DNA from 2 places in the Chthonomonas calidirosea T49 genome. Region 1 is predicted to be linked to the other one. Evidence: riboswitches for the same ligand, from Rfam matches in the RefSeq annotation. Region 1 holds a riboswitch; the other holds the start of a gene.

What was found. A riboswitch is a leader RNA that binds a small molecule or an ion and turns the genes downstream of it on or off. The one in region 1 is predicted to bind thiamine pyrophosphate.
Region 2: another riboswitch for thiamine pyrophosphate. It lies ahead of CCALI_RS14675 (type II secretion system protein); the one in region 1 lies ahead of thiE (thiamine phosphate synthase).

Annotation. Positions count from the first base shown of each region.
Region 1 is NC_021487.1:1,957,535-1,969,510, forward strand. Features, by position in the region: gene CCALI_RS08110 (thiazole synthase) at 1-715, opposite strand, end outside; gene thiS (sulfur carrier protein ThiS) at 616-948, opposite strand; partial or broken gene thiE (thiamine phosphate synthase) at 936-1,563, opposite strand; TPP riboswitch at 1,625-1,733, opposite strand; gene CCALI_RS08125 (lysophospholipid acyltransferase family protein) at 1,963-2,670, opposite strand; gene gltB (glutamate synthase large subunit) at 2,808-7,367, opposite strand; gene CCALI_RS08135 (proline--tRNA ligase) at 7,580-9,385, shown strand; gene CCALI_RS08140 (bifunctional diguanylate cyclase/phosphodiesterase) at 9,450-11,675, opposite strand; tRNA gene CCALI_RS08145 (tRNA-Asp) at 11,892-11,967, shown strand.
Region 2 is NC_021487.1:430,928-442,903, reverse strand. Features, by position in the region: gene CCALI_RS01945 (aldo/keto reductase) at 1-680, shown strand, start outside; gene rsmI (16S rRNA (cytidine(1402)-2'-O)-methyltransferase) at 736-1,494, opposite strand; gene srlD (sorbitol-6-phosphate dehydrogenase) at 1,497-2,288, opposite strand; partial or broken gene CCALI_RS16975 (aldose epimerase family protein) at 2,581-3,662, shown strand; gene CCALI_RS01925 (alcohol dehydrogenase catalytic domain-containing protein) at 3,671-5,350, opposite strand; gene rdgB (RdgB/HAM1 family non-canonical purine NTP pyrophosphatase) at 5,401-6,024, opposite strand; gene rph (ribonuclease PH) at 6,028-6,753, opposite strand; gene CCALI_RS01910 (ammonium transporter) at 7,251-8,609, shown strand; TPP riboswitch at 8,687-8,787, shown strand; gene CCALI_RS14675 (type II secretion system protein) at 8,886-9,689, shown strand; gene CCALI_RS14670 (thiamine diphosphokinase) at 9,694-10,353, shown strand; gene CCALI_RS01895 (sodium:solute symporter family protein) at 10,350-11,771, shown strand; gene CCALI_RS01890 (Gfo/Idh/MocA family protein) at 11,773-11,976, opposite strand, start outside.

The DNA of each region.
Region 1 (11,976 bases):
CGGCAAGATAGGCTTTCCGACCTGCCTCCACAGCCATACGAAAGGCGGCTGCCATCGCCACGGGGTCTTTTGCTTCTGCAATGGCCGTGTTCACCAACACGGCATCGGCTCCTAATTCCATCACCTCCGCAGCGTGCGAGGGAAGCCCCAACCCAGCATCTATAACGATAGGGGGTAGCTGATCCCGCAGACGCAGAAACACCTCGATCAGCGCTCGGGTCTTCACTCCCCAACCCGATCCGATGGGGGCGGCCAACGGCATGACCGTGGCACATCCGATGGCCCCAAGTTTTGTTGCAAGAACCGGATCGGGGCCGATGTAGGGCAGCACGATGAACCCCTCCTGCAGCAGAATCTTGGCTGCGTGATAGGTTTCTATGGGATCGGGAAGCAGATACAGCGGGTCGGGTATGACCTCAAGCTTCACCCAGTTCTCGCCGGTTAAGGCGCGACCAAGACGGGCAATACGAACCGCCTCCTCTGCCGTTTTCGCCCCGGCCGTATTAGGCAGTAGATGATATTTACCCATCACCTCCTCTAGAAGCCCCTGATGCCCTGGCGCGCCGATCTCTACCCGCCGAATCGAGACGGTCACTATCTCGGCACCGGAGGCCTCTAGGGCATCCCGCATAACGCCCCGATCGTGATATTTGCCTGTGCCCACGATAAGGCGGCTTCGAAATGTTTGGTTCGCGATAACCAATGAGTCGGACACGATCTCCTCCTTGTCAGGTGAGGCCCGAACGCTAGGCCCCTACCCCCTTGCATCAACGTCACTATCTCCACCACATCGCCTTCTTTCAAAGGTTCTAAAGGCAGTTTGCCGCGAGGATACACGGTCTCATTCACCAAAACGGCAACCAGTTGCGGATTTAGCTGAAGCTCTTTCAACAGCTCTTCCAACGTTTTGCCAGCGGCCTGGCGCGGTTCCCCGTTTACGTAGACCATCGTTCAAGCTCCTCCTTCATAGCACGCGCAGCTTTTTGCGGGCTGTCTGCATCGTAGATAGCTCGCACCACGACAATCCGCCGTGCGCCTGCTTCAAGCACTTGGGGAAGGTTTGTTATCTGGATGCCCCCGATGGCATACCAAACGGTTTGCTGGGAAAGGTTTTGAGCGGCCCAGCGCACATACTCCAGCCCTGCTGCAGGGCGTCCCAACTTCGTGGGGGTCTCCCACACTGGCCCGATAGAGAGGTAATCGGCCTCTTCCACAAGAGCCCTTTGCGCCTGTTCGGGAGCATGAGTGCTACGACCAACGATCCCTTGGAAGAAACGACGCGCCTGTTGAGGCGTCAGATCACTTTGACCTACATGAACGCCATCCGGCCCCAAGCAGCACCGCGAGGTCGGGGCGATCGTTGAGCACAAAGGGAATTCGATAACGACGACATAGCGAGAGAAGCTTCTCACCGAGATGGAGAATAGGCAGAGCGTCCCAGTCTTTAGCCCGCAACTGAAGAGTGTCTACACCTCCGTTGAGGGCGGCCTCGGCACGTGCTAAAATCTCCGACTCGCCCTGACCGGGGCGCGGTGTGATCACCAAATAGAGACGACCTAACATACGAACACCTCCCAGATCGTTTCACCGAGCTGGGAGGTGCCATGAAAACAACGGATAAGAGATGCTTTTACCATGGCTTCCCTCCGCCGGTACTAACCGGATCAGGTTCCAAGGGTTGCCGGGGTCACCCGGCTCTCAGCTCCTCTTTGGAGCACCCCCTAGCCCTCTATTTATTTATAAATGCCTGGTTTCGACCCCGCTCATATGGGAGAGCCTGAAAAGCGGTGTCTTCACCACATACATCTATTATAACACAGGCAGCGGCGAAAAAGTCACACCTAATCGGAAAAAATTTTTTTGGCCACTTTTTTGTGACAACCACTTGAGCCTCGTACGGCGACAACCCTCGCGAGGAGAAGAGTGAAGCTTTGACCCTACCTCCGCGCGCAGAACAACACTCTATGAGAGGGATTCCGTGGTCGGCGTCTCCCCACCTACTGCTTTGTTTTCAGGGGTATCCTCGGTGAAAGGAGGATAAGGCTGGTTCTCAAGCAGCGCCTTCACAATAGCGCGAAGTCGCTCCGCGCCTTTCTCCAAACGCTCTCGCTTTTTCAGCCCCCTTAGTAGCTCCTCTAGCAGGATTGGCCTACCGAACCGTACCACAACGGGCCTGCGCGTCGGCCTTGGAATCAGCTTTCCGTAGGGCAGCAGTTGGTCTGTACCGATAAGAGCTACCGGTAAAATGGGAGCACCCGCCCTTTCCGCCACTAAGATCACCCCTGGCAGAAAAGGTTGAAGCTGCCCATCCTCGCTCAGCTTGCCCTCAGGAAAGATCACAACTGCCTCACCCTGCTTCAACAGCTCCTCCGCCTGCCGTAAGGCCGCGAGATCGGCCGAGTAGCGCTTAACGGGAAAGGCATGAAATAGGCGAAGAATGTAGCGAAGAAAACGCGTCTGGAACAGTTCGGACTTGGCCATACCCCAGCAAGGGCGTTTCAACGCAAGATAGATCGTAGGGCCGTCGGCATCGCTGATGTGGTTTGGGGCTACGAGCACGCCCCCTTTCCGAGGAACGTTTTCGGCGCCCTCTATTTTCAACCCGCCGAAAAGAGCGTAGAGGGAACGCAACAGCAGCCAGGCGATCGCCCAGATAATCCAATAAAGCATGTCCTACCTTTTGCAATGGATTTGGATGTTATTTTAGCCTATAGCAACGCCATCTCCCAATTACTATTTGAAGACTCACAAAAAGCGCTCGGAGCACGGCTCCGAGCGCCCAAAGGAACGACTAACGGGACTCTTTCCTAAGCGCTAACGCCAGCAGCCTCGGCGGTCTGTGTTGCACTGAGGGCACGCTGTTGAAGCACACGCCGATATTCCAAAGAGACAACCTTCACAAACTGAGAAAGCGCCTCCTCCCAGCGTTCAAGCAGAGCGGCGGCCCGATCACTCCCCGTATAACGGTAGTGATTCTCAACAAGCTCGCGAACCAATGCGATATCGCGTTCTTCACGCAAAGGCTCCAGCTCCGTAAGCCCGTGATTAAGGTTACAACGCAGGTGGAACGTGCCGTCGGGGTCCCATACAAACGCTTCACCTCCGCTCATACCGGCAGCAAAGTTGCGCCCAGTGCGCCCTAGCACGACCACAACCCCACCGGTCATATACTCACAGCCGTGGTCGCCCGTGCCCTCCACCACAGCGACAGCGCCGCTGTTGCGCACGCAGAACCGCTCCCCAACGACACCACGCAGATACACCTCTCCGCTCGTGGCCCCATAAAGGATGGTGTTGCCGGCCACAATGTTTTCAGCTGGGTCGAAGGGCGACTCTTTGGGCGGGTAGACGATGATACGGCCACCCGATAGCCCTTTGCCGAGATAGTCGTTGGCATCCCCCTCCAGCTCGAACGTAACTCCAGGTACGAGGAAGGCCCCAAACGACTGTCCAGCGGAGCCGTTGAATTTGAAATGGATGGTGTCGTCCGGAAGTCCTTTTGCCCCATATTTAAGAGCGATCTTGCCGGAAAGCATGGCACCGGTAGCTCGATTGCTATTTCGAATAGGCAACTCAGCGCGTACACACTCCTGACGCTCCAAAGCGGGCTGCGCCAAAGCGATGAGTTTATGGTCGAGCACATTTTCCAAGCCGTGATCCTGCTTCATCACGCAGCGCACCGGCACGTTTTTATCCACCTCCGGCATTGTCAGCAACGGCGTGAGGTCGAGATTGTAGGCCTTCCAGTGATCTATAGCCGGCTGCACATCGAGCATATCCGTCCGGCCCACCATCTCGTCCACGGTGCGGAATCCCAGCTGTGCCATGATCTCTCGTAGCTCCTCGGCTACAAAGAAGAAGAAGTTTATGACATGCTCGGGCTGGCCTGCAAATCGCTGGCGCAACACGGGGTCTTGTGTGGCAATACCTACAGGGCAAGTGCCGAGATGACAGACCCGCATCATAATGCAGCCCATGGCCACAAGCGGCGCGCTAGCGAAGCCAAACTCCTCGGCGCCAAGCAGGGCAGCAATGGCCACATCGCGCCCCGTTTTCAGCTGCCCATCGGTTTGTAGACGTACGCGCCCACGCAGATTGTTCTTCACCAGAACCTGTTGGGTCTCGGCCAGACCGAGCTCCCAAGGGATACCAGCATGTTTAATGCTGGAAAGTGGCGAGGCGCCCGTACCTCCATCATGCCCACTTATGAGGATGTGGTCGGCGTGCGCCTTTGCAACTCCGGCTGCTACCGTTCCCACGCCAACCTCGGCCACCAGCTTTACCGATATACGCGCGTTTGGATTGGCATTTTTTAGGTCAAAAATGAGCTGAGCCAGGTCTTCTATTGAGTAGATGTCGTGATGGGGCGGCGGCGAAATTAGTGTAACACCGGGCGTGGTATGACGAATACGGGCAATATATTCATCCACCTTGTGCCCAGGCAGCTCCCCTCCTTCACCGGGCTTAGCGCCTTGCGCCATCTTGATCTGCAGTTCATCGGCGTTGACGAGATACTCGGTCGTCACACCGAAACGCGCGGAAGCGACCTGCTTAATGGCGCTGCGGCGGCTATCGCCGTTCGGATCAGGGATGTAGCGCACGGGGTCCTCTCCGCCTTCTCCGGTATTGCTCTTTCCGCCAATGCGATTCATGGCAATGGCGAGGGTTTCGTGCGCCTCACGGCTAATAGAACCTAGCGACATGGCGCCGGTTACAAAGCGCTTCACGATCTCTTTGGCCGGCTCAACCTCTTCAATGGGAATAGGATTGCCGGGCTTGAAGCGGAACAGGCCGCGCAAGGTAGCCCGATTCACGCTCTGATCGTTGGCCAAACGCGAGAACTCTTTAAAGTCCTTATAGCTATTGCGCCGAACGGCGATCTGAAGGGTCGCGATGGTGTCGGGATTATACTGGTGATATTCACCGTAGCGGCGCCATTGGTACTGCCCGCCCGGATCAAGCTCAAGGGTTTCGGGTATCTCTTGAGGCGGATAGGCATAGTGATGCCGGGCAAGCGCCTCTCGCTGAATCTCCTTTAGCCCAATTCCACCGAGGCGGCTGGGCGTCCCCGTGAAGTAGCGATCCACAAGCTCCTGCCCAAGACCGATGGCCTCAAAGATTTGGGCGCCGCGATAGCTTTGCAGGGTGGAGATGCCCATCTTGGCAAACGTTTTCAGCAACCCTTTGTTTACCGCTTTGATGTAGTTTTTAATGGCTTTATCGAGCGGCAAATCCTGCGGCAACATCGATCGCCGATACATATCTTCCAGCGTCTCGAACGCGAGGTAGGGGTTGATGGCGCTGGCTCCGTAGCCTATGAGCAGCGCAAAGTGCATCACCTCGCGCGCCTCGCCCGTTTCGATGATCAACCCCGCTTGGGTGCGGGTGCCTTCACGAATAAGATGATGATGTACTCCGGAGGTGGCCAGTAGTGCTGGAATCGGAGCATGCTCGGCATCTACCTCCCTGTCGGAGAGGATAAGGAAGCTTACACCGTCGGCAACAGCACGTGAAGCCTGCTCGCAAAGCCTCTCCAGTGCCTTCTCTAACCCGTTCTCCTCTTTAACAGAGAAAACGGCCGAGAGGGTGATGGCCCGGAAATCGGGATGATTCACATGGCGGAGACGCTCCAACTCCACGTTCGTGAGAATGGGCGATTCGAGTCGAAGCATCTTGGCATGTTCTGGCGTGGTGTCGAACAGGTTACCCTCTCGCCCAATGTAGTCGGTAAGCGACATGACAAGGTCTTCCCGAATGGGGTCAATCGGCGGATTGGTAACCTGCGCAAAGAGCTGTTTGAAGTAGTTGTAAAGCAGTTGCGGTCGGTTGGAAAGCACCGCCAATGGGGTATCAGTGCCCATAGAGCCAAGCGGCTGCTCCCCGGTGGTGGCCATGGGCTGAAAGATAAACTTTAAGTCCTCCAACGTATAGCCAAAAACGTTTTGGCGCGTGAGAATCGTTTTATGGTCAGAAGGCTTTGGTGGCGCCACATCGGGAAGCTGCTGAAGGGTAATGCGGTTCTGCTCCAGCCATTGCCGATAAGGGTGTGCTGTCGCAATACTGTGTTTCAACTCCTCATCGCTGATAATGCGGCCTTGCTGCAGATCCACCAAGAACATTTTGCCGGGCTGTAGGCGTCCCTTTTCGACAATGTGCTCAGGGCCGATGTCAATGACGCCGGTTTCGGAGGCCATCACCACGAGGTCGTCATCGGTTACAAGATAGCGGGCGGGTCGTAGACCGTTCCGATCGAGCACGGCTCCGATCACGCGCCCATCGGTGAAAGCAACGGCCGCCGGCCCATCCCATGGCTCCATCAGGCAGGCATGATATTCGTAAAAGGCCTTTTTATCAGGATCCATCAGATCGTTGCCATCCCAAGCCTCGGGGATGAGCATCATCATGGCGTGAGGGAGGCTACGACCGCTCAGCGTTAACACTTCAAGAGCGTTGTCAAGGGTCGCCGAGTCGGAGCCGGAACGGTTGACCAGCGGCACAATCTTTTTGATGTCCTCGCCGAAAAGCGGGGAGCTGAGACGGGCTTCACGCGCGCGCATCCAGTTGCGGTTACCGCGCAAGGTGTTGATCTCCCCATTATGAGCAAGATAGCGATAGGGGTGAGCGAGATCCCACGATGGGAAGGTGTTGGTGGAGAATCGCTGATGCACCAGAGCCAATGCGGTAACCATATCGGGCGCATTGAGGTCTTGGTAGAAAGCGGCGATCTGATGAGCCAGCAGAAGCCCCTTATAGACCACAGTACGACAAGAGAGGCTGCAAACGTAGAAAAAGTGTTCTTGAGGCAGGCGCATCCGCGCGATCTCATTTTGGACGACCCGTCGAATCACGAACAGCTTGCGCTCAAACGCATCCTCGTCGGGCAGCTGTGGGTTGCGTTTAAGGAAAACTTGGCGAATGACCGGCTCGCACGAGCGCGCCAGCGAGCCGATTTTCGTGTTATCCACCGGCACGTCGCGCCACGCAATAACCGGCTGCCCCTCCTCTTGGGCCACGCGATCGATGATCCGCTCATAGCGTGTGCGCTCTTCCATATCGGGAGGAAGAAAGATCATTCCAACCCCATAGTGGCCGGGGGGTGGCAGCTCAACTCCTTGTGCGGCAAGCTCCCGTGCAAAGAAGGCATGAGGGATCTGGATCAGGATGCCAGCACCATCTCCAGTTTCGGGGTCACAACCACACGCCCCACGATGTACAAGGTTTTGGAGCACGCCTAGGCCTTTTTCAATAATGGCGTGCGATTTTTCCCCCTTGATATGCGCTACGAAACCAACACCACAGGCGTCATGTTCAAATTCGGGGTCATAGAGCCCCTCAGCACGAGAGAACGAACCAAGTCTCTTCTGCATTCGGTCTGCCTCCGTATGTTCACTTCCTACCACAGCTTACAAAAGCTGCTGCAAAAGCGAGGTCAACGCGCCGCATCGCGCCCCAAACTCACTCCAATGTGAAAAGGGAAAAAATGTTAGCACAAGTTTGCCAAGAAAGTCAAGTGTGTTGACGTGCATGTGCGCTGTAGTCTACAATGTTCTCCTTAGCATTCTTGGAGAACGGAGAAACTATGCGCGTCTCACAGTTGTTTGGAGAAACCCTTCGCCATCCGCCAGCAGAAACCGACATCGCTTCACATCAGCTTCTTTTACAGGCCGGCTATGTGCGGCAACTTGCTACCGGCATTTTCTCTTATCTCCCTCTCGCTTGGCGAGCTGTTCGCAAAATTGAACAGATACTGCGGGAAGAGATGAACGCTATTGGTGGGCAAGAGCTGAACCTGCCCGTTGTGCATCCCGCCGAGCTATGGCAACGGAGCGGGCGTTGGGAAACCATAGACGAGACCATGGTGCGTTTTCGTGACCGACGCGGACACCCGATGCTGTTGGCCATGACGCATGAGGAGGTGGTGGCGGAACTGGCGGCCTCAGAGATTCGCTCTTACCGCCAACTTCCTCAGCTCGTTTACCAAATACAGACGAAGTTTCGAGATGAACCTCGCGCACGCGGTGGGCTCATCCGAGTACGCGAGTTTCTCATGAAAGACTCCTACTCTCTCGATAAAGATGAGGCAGGACTTCAAAAACAGTATATCGCTCACTATAACGCCTATTTTCGCATTGGGGCGCGAGTAGGGCTTTCTTTACTCGCTGTTGGCAGCGACGTGGGCATGATGGGCGGAAAGCTTGCTCATGAGTTCATGTACCTCACCGACATCGGGGAGGATACTCTGGTGGTTTGTGAGCAGTGTGGCTATGCGGCCAATCAAGAGGTGGCGACATTTCGTAAAGTCCGTGCCAACACCGATCCGCCTCGCCCTCTGGAACGTGTAGCAACGCCGGGCACAACGACGATTGAGTCGCTGGCAGCCTACCTCGGCATTCCCACCAGCAGCACGGCCAAAGCGGTCTTCTTTATGGGCACCTTTCCACCCACAGAAGGCGAATCCGCTGAAGGCGGTTTTGTGCAAAAGCTTGTCGTAGCGCTAGTTCGCGGGGATATGGAGACGAATCAGACGCTTGTCAAAAACAGCACGCATGCCATCGCCCTGCGTCCTGCGCATCCAGAGGAGATTTTGGAGGCCGGCATGGTTCCCGGCTACGCATCGCCCGTGGGCATTCCGCCTGGCAAGGCTCTGGTGATAGCCGACGATCTTCTCGTCGAAGAGACAAACTTGGTTGCCGGAGCGAACGAAGAGGGGTATCACCTCCGCAATGTGTGTTGCGGGCGCGACTTTCAGCCCGATATTGTGGCCAATATCGCTCAGGCCGGTGAAGGAGCCTTATGCATCCGATGTGGCGCACCGCTCGCACTGAAAAGAGGCGTAGAAGTGGGAAACATTTTTCAACTTGGTACCCGCTACTCGATAGCGCTTCAAGCCTTCTACACGGATGAAGACGGCAACCAAAAACCGATCGTCATGGGCTCCTACGGTATCGGCGTGGGAAGATTGCTCGCCTGTGTGGCCGAAGCCTATCGGGATGAAAAAGGACTCATGTGGCCGATCTCGGTAGCTCCCTACGCGCTCAACCTCATCGGTCTGTGTCGCACGCCGGAGAATATCGCGAAAACCGAATCGCTCTATGCAGCGCTGCAACAAGCCGAGGTGGAGACCCTCTACGACGATCGGGAGGTTTCGCCCGGCGTGAAATTTGCCGACGCCGACCTTCGGGGAATGCCGCTGCAGATCGTCATATCAGAGCGCTCTTTGCAGCAAGGGGGTGTGGAGTTGCGCCGGCGAGACGGCACGGTAAAAGAGATCGTTCCTTTGGCGGACGCCCCCACCCTTGCACGTCAACAGGTAGATGCGATGCAGGCCGCTCTAAGAAACACCGCCGACGCTGCGCCTAAGTGGCCTACAGAAGAACAGCCGTAATCCGCTCTTTTACAAATAAGTCGGCCTAGGCGACACCTGAGAACATTGGCTGAAGGCAGGTCTCTTAAGCGCTTTTCGGCAAGAGCGATGGGATCTTATCTACGGCCCAGGAGATATCAGGGCGCCGCTGCAGTTCCCGCAAAAGTTTCTCCAAAGCCTGTAGTGCCGCCCTTGCATTAGACGGGGGCGGCGTGTCTTGCGCCGGTTTTGCCCCAGCTTTTCTGCGGAGGGTGAGGCCTACAACATGGAGCTTTTTACTTGTCTTCTCCGACTTCGACCAAGAGGCCGGTTCTGCCTCGGAGGGAGGGTCTACCTCCACCGTGTCGTCATCGTTAGCTAATACATAGCAAAGTACCGCAACTTTAGCGGATTGTGTAAGCAACACGAAGTTATCGCCCCCTAAGTGGAATATCTGATCGGTAGGGGCACCGTGCTCCCTAGAAGCTCGCCTAAGACGCTCGGCCACTTGAACAATGAGGGCGTCTCCGAAGGCAACACCGTAGTCGCGGTTATAGGCTTGCAGGGCCGCAATGTCCACGCGAACGAGGCCGGCCGACATATTGGCATCAAGCCGTTCTTGAAGCGCCTGTTCCAGCACAAGGCGGTCGGGCAAGCCCGTAAGAGCACAGGTATGATGAGTTCGATTATCATGCTGTTGTAGAGCGGCCTCTAACAGAAGGCGAACCGGCAAGACACCTCGATAGGCGCCTGCCGCGTTAACGATGACGATATCGGTCTCTAAACTAATCGCATTGCGATAGGTAAGATGGCTGATGGCCTCATCGAGGGCAAGATGTTCCGGGATCGCGACAAATTTGCTCTCCATCCATCGTTCTATCGTCTCGTTCGCTAAAAACGATTCGGCTTGCGCCTGACGTGCCATTTCAAGCTGACTCGCCAGGGTTTGGCGCATAAGCACTCCGCAAACCTCACCCCCTTGCATAACGACGATGCTGGTAAGTCCATCGTTTTTAGCGAAGCGGCGTGCGGCTTCCAACAAGGGCGTTCCGGCTATCATAGAAAGCCCAGATTGTTTAAGAGCGCCCACATGGAGCGAACAGCCGGTCTGCAGATGCTCTTGGCGCCGAACTTGCGTGAGAATAAGCTCACGGATAGGCCGCGATACTCCGTGAAAGGTCTCCTGAGGCCGTCCAAAAAGGTACCCCTGTGCGTACTGCACACCAAGATTTATCAACACGGTTAGCTCCGACGGAGTTTCCACGCCCTCACCCAGGGTTTTGGCGCCGATTTGGGCTGCAAAGCGCACCAAGGCAGCAACCAGTGCCCGCCTCTCACCACGGCTATTGAGACTACGCACGAGACTACGGTCTAATTTGATGAAATCGGGCAGGAGCTCGGCGATAATCTCCAAGCTGTTGTAACCGGAGCCTGCATCGTCAATGGCGATTCGAAAGCCATCTTCCTGAAAACGTTTTATCTCTCGCAGAAGGCCAGGAAAGTCCTGTACGGCCTGCCTCTCGGTGATCTCGATAACGATCTGTCGCGGGCTTAAGCCGCTATCGTAAACACGCTGAAGAAGAGGGCGATCTTGCGCCATCAGGTTCATAATGCCCTCTGCCTCCAGATTAACAAACAGAAGCTGTTGCAGCCCCTGCTTGCCCGCCTCTTGAAAACAACGTTCGAGGCAAGCGATATCGAACCAAGCGATGAGGCTGCCGTGCTGCACCGCTTGAAGCAGCTCCCCAGTATGCTTGATCGCAGGTTGAGCGGGCATACGAATAAGAGCCTCGTAGCCGGCCACACGCGCTTCACGTAGGTTCACAATAGGATGAAAATGAACCCCGAGTCGCCCCTGCACCATAACCTCAAGTAGGGTGTTCAATTCGGCGAGGTGGTTCTGCTGTTCGTCGCCTAAAAGGAGCGAGGTAATCGGCAGAATAGAGAAGGGCAGTGTCTCCTCGGAACTGTGCTGCTGCCACTCTGCCTGGAGCCGTTGCTGTAACGCCTGGCGTGCTAGCTGAATCTGCAGGGGAACCAAAGGCTCCTGAAGCGGCTGTGGCAGTTTCAGCGCCACGGCCCAGGTATTTTCTAAGATCGGCCAGGCCTCCAAGCGAAGGCACTCCAAAGGCCCTAACAGCAGCGGGGCTTCGAGACGTGCCACATTAAGCCATTGGAAGGCTTGAGGCATCTCCGCTTTTACAAGCAGCACGGCGCAACCGCCTTGCAGCTGGGCAAGCACCATTTTGAGCGGCGCCGCAACGCTTTCAGGTATAGGCGGGGCAAAAGGCTCTGCGTTTTCAAACGCCAGTGGGTTGGCCTCGATTTCCATGAGTAGTGAATCCGTTGTTTGCTAACTCTATATTTTCGGTAGAGAGCACCTAATACGATATATAATCCACCTAAATATATTCCACAGTGATGGTGCGAGCTTCACATCCGCATACAGGTTGTCGGAATCGTTATCTCTTCTGTATGGGCGTCCCTCTTGACGCCCTCGATGGAGTTCGGGTACACTATAGGCTCGAAAGTCGTAAAATCAACGGTTGGGGTTGTAGCTCAGCCTGGTCTAGAGTGCCTGCCTGTCACGCAGGAGGTCGCGGGTTCAAATCCCGTCAACCCCGTTTCAATCG
Region 2 (11,976 bases), 1.5 Mb from region 1:
AGGGAAAGGTTTACCACAATCTTAAATCTCAATCGATCCGTAAGGAGGTTGAAGACAGCTTGCGCCGTCTTCAGACCGACGTTATCGATCTTTATCAAATTCACTGGCCGATTCCAGATGAAGATATCGAAGAGGGATGGAGTACCCTAGCGCAACTTAAAGAGGAAGGAAAAGTTCGTTATATTGGTGTATCCAATTTTAACGTCTCCCAAATGGAACGCATACGGCCTATCGCCCCCATAACCTCTTTACAACCTCCCTACTCGCTCGTACGACGTGATATCGAAGCAGAAATCCTTCCCTATTGCCAGCAACATAATATTGGTGTGATTGTCTACTCTCCCCTTCAGTCGGGACTTCTTAGTGGGAAGATGACTCCTGAACGCGTCGCATCCCTTCCAGATGACGACTGGCGAAAGCGAAGTCCAGATTTTCAAGAGCCACGCCTTTCACGTATCCTTAGCTTCGTAGAGCGATTACGACAGATCGGGGCGCGTCACCATCAACCCCCCGGGGTCGTCGCTATTGCCTGGACACTTCATCACCCCGCGGTCACCGGCGCCATTGTTGGCTTCCGACGCCCCGATCAGGTTCACGAAATGCTCGGTGCTCTTACTTTTCGACTTTCAGAACAAGAAATAACGGAAATTGAGCACCTGCTTCGCCAATACGATCTCTAACCGATACGCTCCCTCAAAGGCTTTCGTCGCTCTATGTAGAGCGACGAAAGCCTGTCTATTTTTTTCCTTCAGATCTATCAGATCGTTCACAACCGGCTATTAGCAACACAAATTCACCCCGCAGAGTCAGCCCCCGAACAACCGCTAGAATTTCCGATAGCAGACCTCGATCTACCCTTTCAAATCTCTTAGTCAAGTCGTTGGCAAGTGCCGCCGGTCTATCCCCAAAGACTTCCAAGGCCATTTCTAGACTCTCAATAAGGCGATAAGGGCTTTCATAGTAGATAAGTGTATGGGGCGAGTCTCTATCCATTTCAAAAAAACGCCGTCGAGGCCCTGCTTTACGTGGAGGAAAACCACGAAACGTGAAGCTATGACTCGGTAATCCCGACAAGACTAGCGCCATGACAAAAGCAGCTGGGCCGGGCACCATCGTAAGTGGAATGTTCTCTTCAAGAGCCTTTCTAACAAGGAGATAGCCAGGATCTGCAATTCCCGGAGTTCCCGCATCCGTCACTACCGCCACATGCTTCCCTTGCCGAATAAATGCCAGTATCTGCTGAATAGCTCGTTCCTCATTGTGCTCGTGAAGGGAAATTTGACGCTTTTCGATAGCGTAGCGCTTCAGCAAAAGACCGGTCTTTCGAGTATCTTCACTTGCGATAATATCTACACTTTTCAATATCCTGAGGGCACGTAAGCTTATATCCTCTAAATTCCCAATAGGAGTGGCCACCAATACAAGAGGGGGCCACTCCTCTTCATCTACCCCATTTGTAGGAGAATCCTCCGTCATTTTCCGTACTTTTGACAATGCTAGCGCATCTCCTGGCCGCCAGTAACGTTGATTGCCTGTCCCGTCATATAACTAGCTTCATCAGAGGCTAAAAACACCACCACATTACATACATCCTCATAAGTACATCCACGACCTAAAGGTACCTGGGCTTCATACTTGAGACGAACTTCCTCCTTGGTAAGTCCTTGCGTGCGGGCATATTGCTCATAAAGGCTTTCCTGCCACAGAGTGCCATCTAAAAGATTACCTGGGCACACGGCATTTACACGGATCCCATAAGGTGCCAGATCAAGAGCAATAGACTGGGTAAGCCCTATTCCTCCAAACTTGCTTGCTGAATAAGCACTGTTTCGAAAACTCCCTTTCTTCCCCGATTTTGAATTGATTTGAATGATATTCCCTTTCCGCTGATTTACCATTACCCTTGCCGCTGCGCGAGCACACAAAAAATAGCCAAACAGGTTCACATCTATAACCCTTCGCCAAGCCTCAGCGGGAAATTCGGTGATGTCATAAGCAATCAAGATGCCGGCGTTGGCCACGAGGAGATCAAGCGCCCCGAATCTACGCACGGTTTCCCGTGTCATCTCCTCTACCTGCTCCTCGTTGGTTACATCTACCTGTACGGCAAGCGTCTCGGCCCCAGTAGCTCGCGTTATCTCCTCTGCTGTCTCACGCGCCTTCTCAACTTTAATGTCAGCGATAGTAATGGCACGACATCCCTCTCGGGCTAGACGATGAGCTATTGCCTCGCCTAGACCCTGTGCACCACCGGTAACAATAGCCACCTGGCCTTTCAAACGTTCCATTCTCTCATCGCTCCTGAATAGATTTGTACACTTAGCAGGAACTACCTTTCATAGCGTCGAACTCTAATTCGGCTTTATTATCATATCACATGCGCGCCACCTAAACTTCGGAGGAATCGTGGATCCTCTAGGATTGAGGGGAGGGTGCCGGCCTTGAGGAGGAGACACCTATCACTTCTCATAGTACCGGTGAACATTCCGGCCTCACTTATATTATCCTAGCAACCTCAGCAGGACTCGCCCCAAGCAAGCATCACACTCAAAACATTGCCATCATCAATACTTTAAATAATTGTCCGCCAAAGTCGGACACAATAGGGAGTGTAAGTTGATTAAACAAGAGATATTTGGAAAGCTGCCCAATGAAGAGCCTGTTTCGATTTTTACGCTAACTAACTCTCACGGCTCCACGGCACGCGTCACTAACTATGGAGCTATTCTCACCTCCTTGGCCGTACCCGATCGCAATGGGAATATCGGTGAGGTCACCCTTGGTTTTGATCGGCTTGAAGACTATCTTAATCCACACCCTCACTTCGGTGCCACGATTGGCCGAGTTGCCAATCGTATCGCCAACGCGGAGTTCACTCTCCATGGGAAACAGTATGTCCTAGCGGCCAACCATGGCACACATACACTTCATGGCGGCAAAATGGGGTTTGACAAGCAGCTTTGGCAAGCAACGCCGCAAAGCGAAAACAATGCCGTTACCTTCTCTCGCCTCAGCCCCGATGGGGAAGAAGGGTTCCCAGGGAATCTTCGTGTAGAAGTCACTTTCACCCTCACTGAAGACAATGCCCTCCGCCTCGACTATTTGGCAACCACCGACATGGATACTCCTATCAATCTTACAAACCATGCCTATTTTACCTATCGGGAGAAGGAGATATCCTTGACCATGAGCTTACGCTCAACGCCTATCTGTATACACCTACAGACGACGAGCTTATCCCTACAGGAGAAATTTGGAGCGTTAAGAATACCCCACTCGACTTTACTCAACCAACGAGGATCGGAGCCCATCTTCATGAACTGCCTGCGGTGATCGGAGGGTATGATCACAACTTTGTCCTTCACAAATCAAATGAAGCAGCCGTAGCGCTCACTTTCGCGGCACGGGTATATGCACCCAAAACAGGGCGCATTATGGAGGTCTACACAACAGAGCCTGGGATACAACTCTATACAATGAATCGGATTCCCGATAACCTGTATAGTCGTGATGGTAAACCCTATTCACCCCATGCAGCGCTCTGCCTAGAAGCCCAGCATTTTCCTGACTCGCTTCACCAAGCGCACTTTCCTTCGATTCTGCTTACACCCAACAGCGTTTATCGGCAAACAACAATTTATCAATTTAAAACAGATCACTAAGATCACCTTTAAAGCAATAGCCGAAAAAGTTCTTCCTCGGCCGCTCTTGTCCAAAACTGGCCATCTTCTAGCAGTCCATATACAGAAGGCAGGACATCTTTCAAATCGGGTAAAGCAGTTAGTGGCAGCTGGTGAAGGTGAGGGAAAATAAGAGTCTTTCCTGGAAATCTCCCTTCCTTCACGGCCTGAAGGCCGTCACGGGCAGCTTCCATCCCACCAATTGCTGCTAGAGAGGCATTTGTATTGAGCGTGGCCTGCTCTACACGCGCCAAAGTTTCCCTCATGGCGGCCAGGGAAGAGCCACTGCTGCCAATAAACCGACAACCATCCCGCACGATACGCGTGCAAGGTACGCCGATTTTTGTTCCTCTAGCAACCCCAGCAAAGATATTAAACCAACCTCCATTTGCTAGAAGCTCTACTGCCGCTTCGATCGCAGCTGCATCAGCCACCATACTAACGATATCATCAAATGCTCTGCCACGCGTGAGCTCCATCAGCATTTCTGCCTGCTGGTCAGTATCCATCCCACGCACGTTGCGCGTAATCAGCTCTATTTGACGCTGTCTCGCTAATCCTCCAAAGCGCTTATTTAAGCTCTCCAACCTATCATCATGTCTGTCAGTTACAACAATAAGCTCGGGAGGTTCTGGCAACTGCAAGGCTCGCTGCACATGCATCTGTCCCATAGGCCCAGCCGCGCCAATGAACCATGCACATCCTCCAGCACGCAATTCTGCGGTACGCGGCTCTTTATAGGCATCTGCCACCCTATTTCCTTTAGCCCCCATATAAAAACGACGGTTATAATGGACTCGTCCGATGTCAAGGGCAATCTTCGGCGGAAGAGGCTCAGTTAAGGCAAGTACCACGACCCCATCATCGGCCGGCATATCACAGACTTTCTCTACAAGCTCCGCATCCCAACAACCGGCAATAATAATATCATCAAAATTTCCGATGCGGCCTTCCATGAGATCGCTTACAGAGCGACGAGTCATCTTTACATTTGTTGCCTCGATCTGCCTTATAATAGGAGTAACATCAAGTCCTTCAGCCGTTATGAGAACTACTTCTCGCGGCACGGGCGACGTGAGCGTCGCCCCAATCACGTCCCCGATCTCAATATTCTCGCCATCTTTTCCTACCACAAGCAAGAAGCTGCCCCCAGGCTTAGGGTGTGAGCGGTGGGCGATTGCGTAAGAGGCAACCACGCAGGCCCACGGCTCTACCAACGCAGCCTCTGCATAGCCTATTGCTGCTTGAATCGGCAATAGATAGCAGCCCTCATCCCCCTCGATCATCTCTCGCGGAATGATGCCGTACTCGGATAGACCTCCCCGAAACACGTAGCCATATGCCATAGATTTGCCGTTATGGAATACGTCGGCCTGAATAACGTAGCGTTCTCCGCGTTCGAAGTGTCCCTCTAACTCGCTCCCTACATCCACCACGGTGCAACAAACCTCATGACCTAGCGTCACAGGCTCTCTCGTAAGGTCACGTCCTATTAGTCGCGGATGTTGCGAGCCAAGCGAGACCACCTTCGTGTCGGAATAGCATAGACCACACGCATCATGGCGCACCAACAGTTCATGAGGGCCGCATTGGGGTATCTCCTCCACTTCAGGAGCGCCGCTACGTCCAAAGTTCTCTAGACCAGCTCCATACAAATTCCATCGTAACATCTTCGTAGGAATAGTTCCTAAAACCCTACGGTACCGTTCCAACTTATCCATTAGCGTTCTCTTTCATCGAGTCGAAATAGGCTTCTTAGAATTGGAATTACTCCCTGTAAAGCCATTCCACGATGACTTATGCGATGCTTCTCGTCGGGGGTTAGCTCCGCCATATGTCGTTGAAGCTGGGGTAAATAAAAGATAGGATCGTATCCAAAACCATAGTGACCACGTTTTTCATAGGCGACTAAACCCTCACATACACCCTCACTAACGAACTCTTGTCCATCCGGAGTTGCAACCACGACAACACATTGAAATCGACAGGTGCGCTCTGCATCTGGAACATGCCTCATGAGCTCGAGAATTTTGTCCATCTTTTCATCAAAGGAGGCATCCACACCTAAAAAACGATGGGAATGCACGCCAGGTGCTCCATTTAATGCATCTATTACCAATCCCCCATCATCAGCGATGGCAATCCTACCTGTGTGCTTTGCAGCGGATACCGCCTTTAAATGGGCGTTCTCATAAAACGTCTCCCCCGCCTCTTCCACAATAGGCATGGGTTCTACATCATTTAAAGTCAATAATGTTAACTCAGGGCAATAGCTTCCAAGAATCTGAAGCATTTCGCGCCCCTTCTTGGGATTCGTGGTCGCAACAAGCAACTCTCTATTCATAGCCTACAGAATCCCCTCCAGAGCGGCACGCTGCATCTTGAACAGCTGTTCCAGGCCAACCTGGGCGAGATCAAGAAGACGTAAAAGCCGATTTCGGTCAAACGGAGTCATCTCGGCAGTCCCCTGTATTTCAACGTAACGACCTTTGTCGGTCATGACTACGTTCATGTCCACGGCACAACGATGATCCTCTTCATAGCAAAGATCGAGCAACTCGTCACTGCCAACGACACCTACACTTACTGCGGCCACCATGCCCGTCAGAGGCATTCTTGTAATAGCACCCTCATCCACTAATTTTCTGCAGGCCTCCGCAAGCGCCACAAAAGAGCCTGTAATGGCAGCACAGCGCGTTCCGCCATCCGCTTGCAGCACATCACAGTCTATCAAAATCGTCCGCTCTTCCAAAACCGGCATCTCAACAACAGCCCTTAGACTCCTTCCGATCAATCGTTGAATCTCAACCGTTCTACCCGAGGGCCCGTTTCGACCTTCCCGAGGCGTACGAACGTTGGTTGAACGTGGCAGCATCCCATACTCCGCGGTAACCCACCCCAGCTCCCCTTCTAGCTTCCTAAAAGGTGGTAGCTTATCCTCTACAGACGCCGTACAGATTACTTTCGTATTCCCCATTTCAATAAGGCACGAACCTTCTGCATTGGGCATAAATCCTCGTGTGATCTTTGTCGGGCGCAACTGAGCACTCCCACGTCCATCAAATCGCGGCATAGGCGCTCCTTTCTCGCTAAATATTTTTCTCTGCCTATCTTACCCTCTATCTCGTAAAAAATTGCGGTGCGAGGCCCCTCCTACAGGTATGGTAGAGAAGACGCAAAGTAGCAAGGAAATAAAAAGAGGCGAAAGCAGATGATAATATCTCCTCTATTCCTCTGACCTCACTCATTCTTTGATATTGACTCGCGACCGCAACGCGTGCCAAAATGGAATTATCACGCTCACACAGCTGTGAGCGTCTCATGATCCTCTTATCAGACCGACGGCGCAGTCGGCATTAGAGCCGCCTAGTGGCCGAGCAGTCCTAGTCATAAGGACCATCAAACCTTATCACAAGAGGGCAGGCTGCCCACGACAAGGATGTGTCTCGGCTAGCCGTCTGTCTGAGGAACGAGGTTCCTCCTTCAGGCGGTGGCGTTCTTTTACGTTCACTCAGTGTTTGAATCTATCCGCAATGCAGCCTATCTACCACAGGAGGAACCTAACAAAGCATGTTTCACAAATTTATCAAATCGAACACCCAAATAGCTCTAACCGCAGCAACAACGCTTCTTATCATTCTGCTTGCCAATGCAAACGCCTGTGCCCAGCCCCCCACACCCTCTTCTCCTGCTATTAACACGGGTGACACCGCCTGGATGCTCGTCGCTGCTGCCTTCGTGATGCTAATGACGCCAGGCCTCGCTTTCTTCTACGGCGGTATGGTGCGTTCTAAAAATGTACTTAATATGCTTATGCAAAGCTTCGTGGCGCTCGGCATCGTGACCTTTGTATGGCTTCTCTGGGGCTACTCCCTCGCTTTTGCGCCAGGGAACCCTTTCATAGGTAGTCTGCAATGGTTTGGACTTAACCATGTAGGTGAAACCCCTTCCCCTTACTACGCTCCTACCGTCCCGCACCAGGTTTACATGATCTACCAACTGATGTTCGCCATCATCACCCCAGCGCTCATCAGCGGGGCGATCGCCGAACGCATGAAATTTTCGACCTATGTGGTCTTTATTACCCTCTGGAGCACCTTCATCTACTGTCCACTTGCCCACTGGGTTTGGGGACACAACGGTTGGCTCAATAGCCTCGGAGCACTGGATTTTGCAGGTGGTACTGTTGTGCACATCAGCAGCGGGGTTTCGGCGCTGGTCCTCGCTATCGCACTTGGCAGACGCTACACAGATACGCTACATACCGGAGAAGAGATGCGTCCCCATAACCTCACTATGACCCTGGTAGGAACCGCATTACTGTGGTTCGGATGGTTCGGCTTTAATGCCGGCAGTGCCTTGGCCTCAGGCGGACTTGCCTCCTCCGCCTTCGTCGCCACCCACATAGCTGCGTCTATCGCCGGACTTACATGGATACTCATTGAATGGAGTATCTACAAAAAACCTACAGCGCTAGGCTTTGCCACGGGTGCGGTCGCAGGTCTTGTAGCCATTACACCGGCCTCAGGCTATGTCGGCCCCATTCCGGCTTTGCTCATCGGCGTTGGAGTGGCCTTCATCTCCTTCTATGCTATCAAACTTAAACACCGATTTCACTACGATGACGCTCTCGACGTGTTTGGAGTGCACGGTATGGGAGGGATATGGGGAGCGCTCGCAACAGGCCTCTTCGCTTCCGTCCTCGTGAACGGCTCCGGAAGTAACGGCCTTTTCTACGGTGGCGGCCTTACTCTGTTCATCAAACAGACTATTGCCGTTGCCAGCGCTGTTGCATATGCAGCTATAGGCACTTGGATACTTACGAAAATTCTTAGCGCCACCATGGGCCTGCGCGTCAACGTGGAAGATGAAAACATAGGTCTCGACCTTACCCAGCACGGCGAGTCTGCCTATGTCATGGCTGAGTAAAGCCATGTTGTCATGAACTCTAACGTAAGTAAGTTGACAAATGCTTCCAAATGCAGGTAGAGTCTGACTATATCCTCATTCTATGCTAGGGGTGCTGTAAAGCTGAGAGGGCTACCTAGCCCAACCCTATGAACCTGATTCGGGTAATGCCGACGGAGGGAAGCAATGACTCATTTATGCAGCCATCGCTCCCAAAGCTCGGAGCGGTGGCTTTCTGCTTTTCGCCCACGATTTGACTTTTGGAACGACACCGCGTTGGACCACAAGGAGAAAGTAATGGTTCTACCAATCTACCTCAAAAAAGCATTTACGCTCATTGAGCTTCTAGTAGTTATCGCGATAATAGCTGTTCTTGCAGCTATCCTCTTTCCTGTTTTTGCTCAAGCACGTGAGCAAGCCCGCCAAGCCGTCTGTACTTCGAATGTCCGACAGCTAAGCATGGCGGTGCAGATGTACCTTCAGGATTACGATGAAACGTTTCCCATCTTCTATGCCTACAATACCTGGGACCCTATCCACAATGTCCCCGCGCCTTCTGGAACACCCGCTCACAAAGGGGTAGAAGTTGAGTTGATGCCTTACGTCAAAAATCATCTTATTTTCAAGTGTCCGGATGATCAGGGCGGCCCCTCACTCTATACTACCTATCAAAATGACGGCTGCCCAAATACAAACACCTATTTTGACTGCTATGGTTCAAGCTATCGCTTCGATCACGGCATCTTTACCACCATCGCAAATGAATCGAGCCAAGATAACATTCTCTATACCACGACACAAGTGGTCACTTTAGCCTCACTAGCACTGCCAGCAGAAACACGCCTCATGCGAGATGAGATGATGCCTTGGTTTGGAACAAATCCAAGCTATGGCTACATTCCCGGCTATTTTCAACAGTGGCATCCGCGCGGAGGAGGAATCGTGTTCGCAGATGGACACGGCAAGTTCATCGTCTCAAGTGCAGCCTTCGACAATGAAGTCGTGTGCCCAGGAGGTGAGCGCAGCGGACAACTCGACCCCAATGCAGCCACCGACGGCAATCCTGGAAACCCACCTACTTACTATTGGCTCTGCGATTAAGAACATGCACGTACTGATCCTTGCTAACGGCTCGCCACCCCCTCGCGATCTAGCTCAACGTGTTGCTGCTACAGCCGATCTGATTATCGCTACCGATGGCGCTGCTATGAAAGCGTATGATCTTGGACTTCAGCCTCATCTTATTTGTGGCGATTTCGATTCTATAGATAAAGCTCACGCGAGTCAACTGTTTCCAGCAGCAGAAATCGTCGTCGCACCCAATCAGGACTACGCAGACTTAGAAAAGTCGCTTCAACTGGCCAGAGATCGCGGTGCGACTCAAGTCACTGTGTTGGGAGCTACAGGTGGCAGGCTCGATCACACGCTTGCAAATCTCGCTCTCTTACTATCCTGGCATCGAACAATGACTCTATGTATTCAGGAAGCAAACACCTTCTTGTGGTGCCTCTCTGCGAACAGGAACTCCCCGAGCAAACGCATACTGCCCACTCAGCCAGACGATATCATCTCCGTTATCGCAATTGAACCTGCTATCCTTTCTATTCATGGGGTGCAGTGGGAGGCAGATCACCTATTGTTGCAACCTGGCACGCGGGCGGTGAGCAATAAAGCGCTCGGACGGAATGTAGAAATCGAGTTAGTGCAGGGTACGGTTTTTCTCTGCTTACTAAGCTCCTCCATCAGGGAAACACCAGCCCCATGACCAATCCTCATTTTTCCCTATACGACTGGTTGTTTTTAATTGTCTACTTGGCTTTTCTGCTATGGGTTGGGCTACGGAGAAACCACATTACTACTGAAAGCTACTTAATCGCAGACCGCAACCTTAGCTTGCCCATATTCGTTGCCACTCTCGTGGCTACATGGTACGGTGGAATCTTGGGTGCTGGGGAGTTCGTCTATACCGACGGCCTTGCGGCGTGGATGGCGAACGGCGTACCCTACTATCTGTTCGCCATCCTCTTCGCGCTCTTCTTAGCAAAACGCGTTCGTCAAGCGGGCACGAACCTCTATACCATTCCCGATCGATTGGAAATAGAGTACGACAGGAAAACAGCCCTGCTAGGGGCCTTTCTTGCCTTTCTTTACGCTACCCCATCGCAGTATGTGCTGATGCTCGGAATTCTCCTGCAACTCCTCTTTGGATGGCCGCTCTGGCTGGCGATGCTAATCGGAACGCTCTTCTCGATCATCTATGCGCTTATGGGCGGTTTTCTTGCCGATGTACGCGTTAATACGTTACAGTTTCTGTTAATGTTTTCTGGTTTTATTTTAACGGTGGCCTTTTGCTTAGCGAAATTCGGTGGTGTCCGGCAGCTTCTTCATGCCGATCACCTCCCACCGCGTTACTTCACTGTGCTTGGTACCCATAACGTGCTATGGCTTCTGGCATGGAGTGTCATCGCACTCCAAACATTTACCGATCCAGGGTTTCATCAGCGATGCTACGCCGCGAAAACTCCGTACGTCGCTTCCCTAGGCATTCTCGTTGCTGTTGTCTGCTGGTTCACTTTTGACTCCCTTACTTTTCTCACTGGGCTGTTCACACGTGTTCTTTTTCCCAATCTAAGCGATCCTACCTTAGCTTTTCCAACTATTGCTGCCAAGGTTTTGCCGCACGGCCTTCGTGGCTTTTTCTACGTCGGGATGCTAGCCCCCATCATGGCCGCGACTGTTTCCTATACTTTTATCTCAGCCATGACCATTGGGCGAGATTTTATATGGCGCCTTCGGAACGAAAACGGGCCTCAGAATGTGCCTCGCTATACTCGCATCGGACTGGTACTTACGTCCTCTATCTCTATCGGTATCGCTTTGATGGTACGCTCTGTTGTAGAACAGTGGTACCTTTTTGGAAATCTCATCGTATCAGGTCTACTACTGCCATTAGTCGGGGCATACCTCTGTCCTCCAAAATGGAAAATCCCAGCCCGTTACGCCTTTCGGGCGATGCTCTATGGCTCCCTTGTTGCCTTCTTAGATCTCGGGCTTGGTTGGTATTACTACCACGGCAATTACCGAGATCTCTGGGGCCTTCCACCCCTGATACCTGGGCTACTAGTAAGTGGCAGCTTTTATCTCCTCGGCATCAAGCAAACGGCAAAAATGCAAAACATCTAGCCTACAGCGGGAGGGCCGTAGATTTAGACAACGCCTTTACCTCTTCCGCCGTTACCTCTTCGCCACGCTCTGCCGAAAGATAGATACCTTCTGAAATCAGCATAGTATTTAAGGCGATCTCTGCCGTAGGCAACAGCGAAACGCGCCCCTGTAAAGCAGCTATCCAGTGCTGCTGTGAGCTGCCAAACAGCTCACCTTCTCCGCG